DNA from 3 places in the Bacteroides helcogenes P 36-108 genome. Region 1 is predicted to be linked to each of the others. Evidence: riboswitches for the same ligand, from Rfam matches in the RefSeq annotation. Region 1 holds a riboswitch; each other region holds the start of a gene.

Region 1 (2,276 bases):
ATTTATAGTAATTGGGTATGCGCCCTCCGAACATTATTGCTTTGAGATTCAATTGTTCACACAGCTCTTTTCGATATTCGTACATGCGACGTGCCAGACGCAAGCCGCGATATTGGGGATGAATAAACACTTCGATGCCATAAAGGATGTTCCCTTCAGGATTGTGGGTATTCACTTGTGCATAGGTATGATCATTTTTTACATCATCATAATTTACAATAATACTAAGAGCACAGCCCACGATCTTCTCATCCACCACCGTCACAATTTGTCCTTCAGGGAAAATACGAATCAGTTTTTCTATCTGCTTGTGAGTCCAGAATACATCACTTCCATCCGAATATACACGTGTGAATGATTGTGCCAATTGCTCGTAGTCCTTAATCATCAGATTACGTATCTGTACTTTATTGATTTTAGGTGTTTCCATAAAATACTGCTATCTTGTTAAAAATGCTGCAAAGGTACGTTTTATAACCATACATTATTCTCTTGAAAGAAGATATTCTCGGCTTCCCAAACACAATCATTGTATTTTCAGTAGAAAGTTTTGCTATTTTAATAACATCAATACTGTAACGGTTACATTTATTTTTTATCTTTGCTCCCGAATTGGTTTCGGAAGGCCGATCGGTCATTCGGATTAAAAGGGAATCGGGTGCAAATCCCGAACAGTCCCGCTGCTGTGAAACTCCATCAATGTTTCTGATATAACTACTGCCACTGAGTCTTGCAAGTTAAAAAGAGGGAAACGGGAAGGCATCGGAAATAAGGAGTAAGTCAGAAGACCTGCCACTCATTAAAGGCTGTTTCCACTCGTGGGATTAGGGATACAGTGCGAAAGAAACATTAAAAATCACAATAAAAAAGACTATCTCATGGAAATAACCAAGAGAAATGGGACAAGAGAACCCTATGACAAGGAAAAGATTGCCACTGCAATACGGAAAAGTTTTATCAGCACCGGACAGAAAGTAACTGATGAAACTATATATATTCTGGTAAGAGAAGTAGAGAATTTCGTTGACGGCAATATGGAAAACCGAAATGTCGAACGGATTCAGGATGAAGTAGAACGATGCTTGATGGAACATGGCTTTTATACAGAAGCCAAAAACTACATCCTTTACCGCTGGCAACGGACAGAACGAAGAAAAGCCCTCAACAATATAGTAAATGAAGTTGGCGACACTACATTAATGGATATACTGAAAAGTATTCAACAGGATTTTACTTGCAATGAATACAGTCTGATTATGCTTGCAGAAAAATTTTCCAGCTTCTACAAACCAGAAATGGCATCAAAAGAACGGTTAACCGCACTCGTCAAGGCAGCCATAGAATTGACTACTCAGGAAGCTCCTGATTGGGAGTTTATTGCCGCACGGATACTTAACTTCCAATTAAGCAAGGAATTGAAAGAGCAAGAAGGAGTTGCCGGAATACATTCTTTTTATGAAAAGTTGTGCTTTCTGACAAATGAAGGATTGTATGGAGACTATATATTAGCTGCTTATTCTCCTCAGGAAATTGAAGAAGCCGAGGGATTTTTATGTAGTGAACGAGACAAATTACTTAATTATTCCGGGTTGGATTTACTCGCCAAACGTTACCTGATTCGTACCCGTTCACATCAACTGATTGAATCTGTACAAGAAATGTATTTGGGAATAGCTCTCCATCTTGCCATGCCTGAAAACAAAAACCGAATGTCATGGGTAAAAAAAATCTATGATCTGTTAAGCTGTTTGGAGGCAACGATGGCAACACCTACTATGGCCAATGCCCGTAAGCCCTATCACCAACTATCAAGCTGTTTTATTGATACTGTTCCCGATAGTTTAGAAGGCATCTATCGCAGTATAGACAATTTTGCTATGGTCAGCAAATTCGGAGGTGGAATGGGACTGTATTTTGGTAAAGTGCGTGCTTCCGGAGGCAATATACGGGGATTTAAAGGTGTGGCAGGCGGAGTAATTCGTTGGATGAAACTTGTTAATGACACAGCCGTAGCTGTTGATCAATTGGGCATGCGTCAAGGAGCTGTTGCTGTCTATCTGGATGTATGGCATAAAGACTTGCCGGAATTCCTTCAACTACGAACCAACAACGGAGATGACCGAATGAAAGCTCATGATATCTTTCCCGCCGTATGTTATCCGGATTTATTCTGGCGTATGGCAAAAGAAGATTTAAATCAAGTGTGGTATATGTTCTGTCCCAATGAAATAATGACAGTAAAAGGTTATTGTTTAGAAGATTTTTACGGAAAAGAA
Region 2 (2,276 bases), 660 kb from region 1:
CCACATTAGGTAAGGCATAATGGGCGGCCAATGACGTCAGATAACTGAACCGCTGGGGATACTGGCAATTTCTCAGAGTAGTGGACAAGTCATTATAGCTGAAATCTTGCGCTAATGAAAAAGAGAGATTGCGTATGGGGCTTGTCCATAAGGTTGCAGTCAGATATGTTTCCGTCTGGCGAAAACGGTCATCTGTAATACCGGACGCTTCATTATTGTAGTCTTTGTTCCAAGTATAATTAAACTTCCCACCCACTTTCAGCTTCCAATGATCAGAGAAACGGTTTTCATAGGCTGCTTGCGCAAAATAATTACGATCATATAACCGTTCCGCAGCATAAATATTGTCATAAACCACACCACCGGGAAGCCCTCGTTCCGAATCAAACAAATAAAGTTTCACGCTCAGATCCTGCTTAGCATTTAAACTCAGATAAGAGTTTAGTTCTGCACGCCAAGAACTTATATCGCTATTGTTGCGTTTTTCATTAATCAAAGCCGTGCCGTTCCATAATTTAAAAGGATAATTTCCATCGGCTCTCAGATAATCAACGTATGCAGACAGACTGAGCTTTCCGTTTAGACGCTGCGCATAAAGCAAAGAAGGATTGACCAATCCAAAGGAACCCGCTTTTAAATTAGTCGTCAGTTGACGTGATTTTTCGGATAGTCCGGGACGGAGTGTCTCAATATTCAAAGTACCTGCAGAAGCAAACGTTTTGGCAGATTGATATATATCATCAGATTGACCGATCGTCAAATAGAGCAAAGAAACATTGTCCAAAGAGAAACGGGATATATCAACTTGACCGGACTGACAATCGCTTATTGCCACACCGTCATAATTCACTCCCGTATGCTGTGCACCAAGACTACGCACAGAAATAGTTTTTAAGCCGCCAATCCCTCCATAATCTTTTACGCTGACTCCCGTAAAGTGCTTCACTGCTTCTGCAACTCCTTGTACACCTATTCTCTCCATCTGTTCCCTTCTCATAATCTGGATTGGAGCAGCAGTTGTCATATTGGAAATTATTTTTGGGGCACGCACAATTACTTCATCAATAGAATGTACTCTATTCGTAACTGTATCCGGAACAGCATCTTGAGCAGTAAGACAAAAGATATTCATACTACATAAGAATATGCAAGTATTCAATATTCTATATTTCATACCACAAAATACCTGTGACTATTTTAAACTATCTTACACACTGCCCGCTTTCCTCGAACGGACAATTTTTTGACTGTGTTTTGCAGGTCTTCTGACTTACTCCGGACTTTCCGCCTTCCCACCGTATAAATATCGGCAGTGGCACAGGTAGTTGGCAAATCCTTCAATATGAGTTCACAGCAGCGGGACTGTCCGGGACTTGCACCCGATTCCCTTTTCATCCTTTCCCCGAATGGAGAACACGGAACAAAACACTGGCAAATATAGGAATAATATCTAAAACAAAAATATCTTAAGCTCTGATCTCCATTATTTTTTGAATACAATTGCAGCCTTTGTGGGGATCCATGCCCAAAAGCAGGAGCCATGTCCTTCCTCTGAGGTGAAATTTATCCTTCCATCACAAACCTCAATGATGGTCTTACAGATGGAAAGTCCAAGTCCCGTGCCCTGCACAAACGGATTCAGCTTCTCAAAACGCCAGAAAACGAGATACTGTTTGTCAGTAGGAATACCTGCCCCGGCATCTTTCACATAAATGCGAATGCCGTCTCCATCCCATATATATTCCATTTTGATATACCCCTTTTGCGTGTGCTTAATGGAATTGGTCACAAAATTGGTAAGAATCTGTGCTATGCGTGACCAGTCAAGATAAATCCAGCAACTGCTGTATGGATTTTGTATGATGAACCGCACTTCCGGGCTCTACAAACGTTGCTGCAATGATACTCCTAAATAATCGAAATAACCGGCCATATCAAAATATTCGCGATGAAATGACATCGCTCCCGACTCTATGCGCGAAAGGTCAAGAATATCATTAATCAGATTCAATAGCAACTCATTGTTCGTATTGATAATCTATATTTCCTGCAGATCCTCCGTAGTTTGAAATAAACCGGAAAAACCGACAATAGCATTAAGCGGAGTACGGATTTCATGGCTCATATTAGCCAAAAACACAGATTTCATTTTGTCTGACTGTAAAGCTCGTTCTGTCTCATGCTCCAACCGATGCTGCGTGAGAATAAGGTCTGGATGTCACGCAGCAGCCCGGAGTAAGCCGTAATCTTTCCCGAATTGTTCCGTAGTGGCATTC
Region 3 (2,276 bases), 140 kb from region 1:
TATCAATACTTTCTTTATCATTTCTTTTTTCTTTAAAGTATATAAAGGTATATTCTGTCATTGCTGACAGAACAATATATCATCGTGCATACATTCAATTTGCTGCACCACAACCCGGACATACCTTTTGCATAGGCATCTCTCTTAGATTTTAATGTTAACTTATTCTTTCGTACTGTCTTCCTAATCCCACGAGTAAAGGCAGCCTTTAATGAATGGCAGGTCTTCTGACTGACTCCTAATCTTGAAGCCTTCCCGATATTACACAATAAACTATCAGTGGCAAAGGTTTTTTCCAAGATTTTAGCAGAGTTTCACAGCAGCGGGACTGTCCGGGATTTGCACCCGATTCCCTTTTAATCCGAATGACAGAATCATTCATTCGGAACCAATTCGGGGGCAAAGATAATGGAAACAACATGCAATACAAAAAAATAGCTGTTTATTTTTCCTTCACTCAGATACGGACAATTTTATGAAAAGACATAGAAAAACAAAATTAAGTCCGAGTAAATATTGAAAAATGTATAAAAGTCGTTATCTTTGTTTCTGGAATTGGCAATCGGAAAGCATACCTGCCTACCGATGCAAGGGAATCCGGTGTAAAACCGGAGCTGTACCTGCAGCTGTAATCCTCTCAGATAAATGTCTGTAACTACAAAGCCACTGTAACTGAAACCTTATGGGAAGGCTGTGCGGACAGAGGAAAGCCAGAATACCTACCAACTTCCATAACCAAAGCACGTAGCTTTCAGGACAAGAAGCGACGTACCGTATTATTTATCAAAGAAAATCGGTAAACGATGAAACACAAGTATTGGCTTGGGACAATGCTGCTATGTGCTGTGCAGCCCATTATGGCACAAAGCATCATTGAGAATAAGAGCGAAAAAGAATTGTCGCTCATGCTACAGGAAGTAGTAGTAACCGGAACCGGTACAGAACATTATTTAAAAGATGTCCCTGTACAGACAGAAGTTATTAATCGCAAAATGCTGGATAACTACGGTGGCGCTTCTCTGGAAGATATTTTGACCGGATTATGTCCGGCATTCGACTTCAACCAAAGTGAAATGGGCTCTAATATGCAACTTGGTGGATTAGGAAACGGATATGTGCTACTGCTCATAAACGGCAAAAAAATACATGGTGACATAGGTGGACAAAATAATCTGGGACTGATAGATCCAAACCGCATAGAACGTATTGAAATCGTGAAAGGAGCTTCATCAGCCCTCTATGGGAGTGATGCCATAGCCGGTGTGGTGAACATTATCATCAAAAAACACCAAGAGAGTCTGTTGATAGAAAACACTACCCGCAGCGGTTCTTACGGTGAAGTGCGCCAATCCAACACTCTGCAATTCAAATCCGGAAAATGGACTTCAGGCACAGGTTTCCAACTGAAGCATTCTGACGGATGGCAGAACACTACCTATGAAAATCCAAATCGTTTTGAAAAACCAGTGACAAATTCAAATAACAAAACCGTAAACCGATATACAGATTGGGAAGTGTCACAACATTTCGACTATCAAGCCACCAAGAAACTTTATATTTATGCAGACGGAAGCTTCTATCGCAAACGTATCTATCGCCCTTGTGGACATCCCGAATACAAAACCTATGATTTCCTCTATCGTAATGTTTCCACCTCGACAGGCGGAAAACTGAAACTGAAAAACAGCAACAATGTCACAATGGATCTCCATTATGACAGCCATGCTTATTATTATGCCTACACCCAAGATACTTGGGACAAAGTATATGATGAAAACGGCAAGGAAATCAGTTTTCCATATTATCCCGGTGATGAAGGGCTGCAAAGTAATCAGAAGCGACTGCTCATCCAATTGAAGGGAGTGTTCAATCTGCCCCACTTCAACCGCCTAAGCGTAGGAACCGATACAGAAATAAACTGGCTGGACGCTCCACGCAGATTAGACGAAGAAGATGTATCTGACTGCACTACCTCATTCTATGCCCAAGATGAATGGTCGCCAATCAATCAACTGAACATAACTGCAGGCGTACGGCTAACCGTGAGCCAAAATTTCGGCACACGACTGACTCCCAAGATCTCCGCCCTCTACAAACTGGGACAATTTAATCTGCGTGCAACCTATTCAGAAGGTTTTAAAACACCCACCTTAAAAGAACTGCACTATCGTTATATTCGCCAGATGTCCCTCGTCATACTGAATTTGGGAAACAAAGATCTGAAGCCACAAAACAGCCGTTACATTTCCGGTGGTGCGGAATATAACGATAAACAT

What was found. Region 1 has a riboswitch for cobalamin ahead of BACHE_RS11650 (ribonucleoside-diphosphate reductase subunit alpha). Riboswitches for the same ligand answer to the same signal wherever they lie in the genome.
Region 2: another riboswitch for cobalamin. It lies ahead of BACHE_RS08745 (TonB-dependent receptor plug domain-containing protein); the one in region 1 lies ahead of BACHE_RS11650 (ribonucleoside-diphosphate reductase subunit alpha).
Region 3: another riboswitch for cobalamin. It lies ahead of BACHE_RS11020 (TonB-dependent receptor plug domain-containing protein); the one in region 1 lies ahead of BACHE_RS11650 (ribonucleoside-diphosphate reductase subunit alpha).

The regions. Positions count from the first base shown of each region.
Region 1 is NC_014933.1:2,859,379-2,861,654, forward strand. It holds gene BACHE_RS11645 (carbon-nitrogen hydrolase family protein) at 1-430, opposite strand, end outside; cobalamin riboswitch at 597-811, shown strand; gene BACHE_RS11650 (ribonucleoside-diphosphate reductase subunit alpha) at 879-2,276, shown strand, end outside.
Region 2 is NC_014933.1:2,194,581-2,196,856, reverse strand. It holds gene BACHE_RS08745 (TonB-dependent receptor plug domain-containing protein) at 1-1,174, opposite strand, end outside; cobalamin riboswitch at 1,239-1,441, opposite strand; partial or broken gene BACHE_RS18065 (sensor histidine kinase) at 1,484-2,173, opposite strand; gene BACHE_RS16645 (hypothetical protein) at 2,146-2,276, opposite strand, start outside.
Region 3 is NC_014933.1:2,718,430-2,720,705, reverse strand. It holds gene accC (acetyl-CoA carboxylase biotin carboxylase subunit) at 1-21, opposite strand, end outside; cobalamin riboswitch at 201-408, opposite strand; cobalamin riboswitch at 540-741, shown strand; gene BACHE_RS11020 (TonB-dependent receptor plug domain-containing protein) at 804-2,276, shown strand, end outside.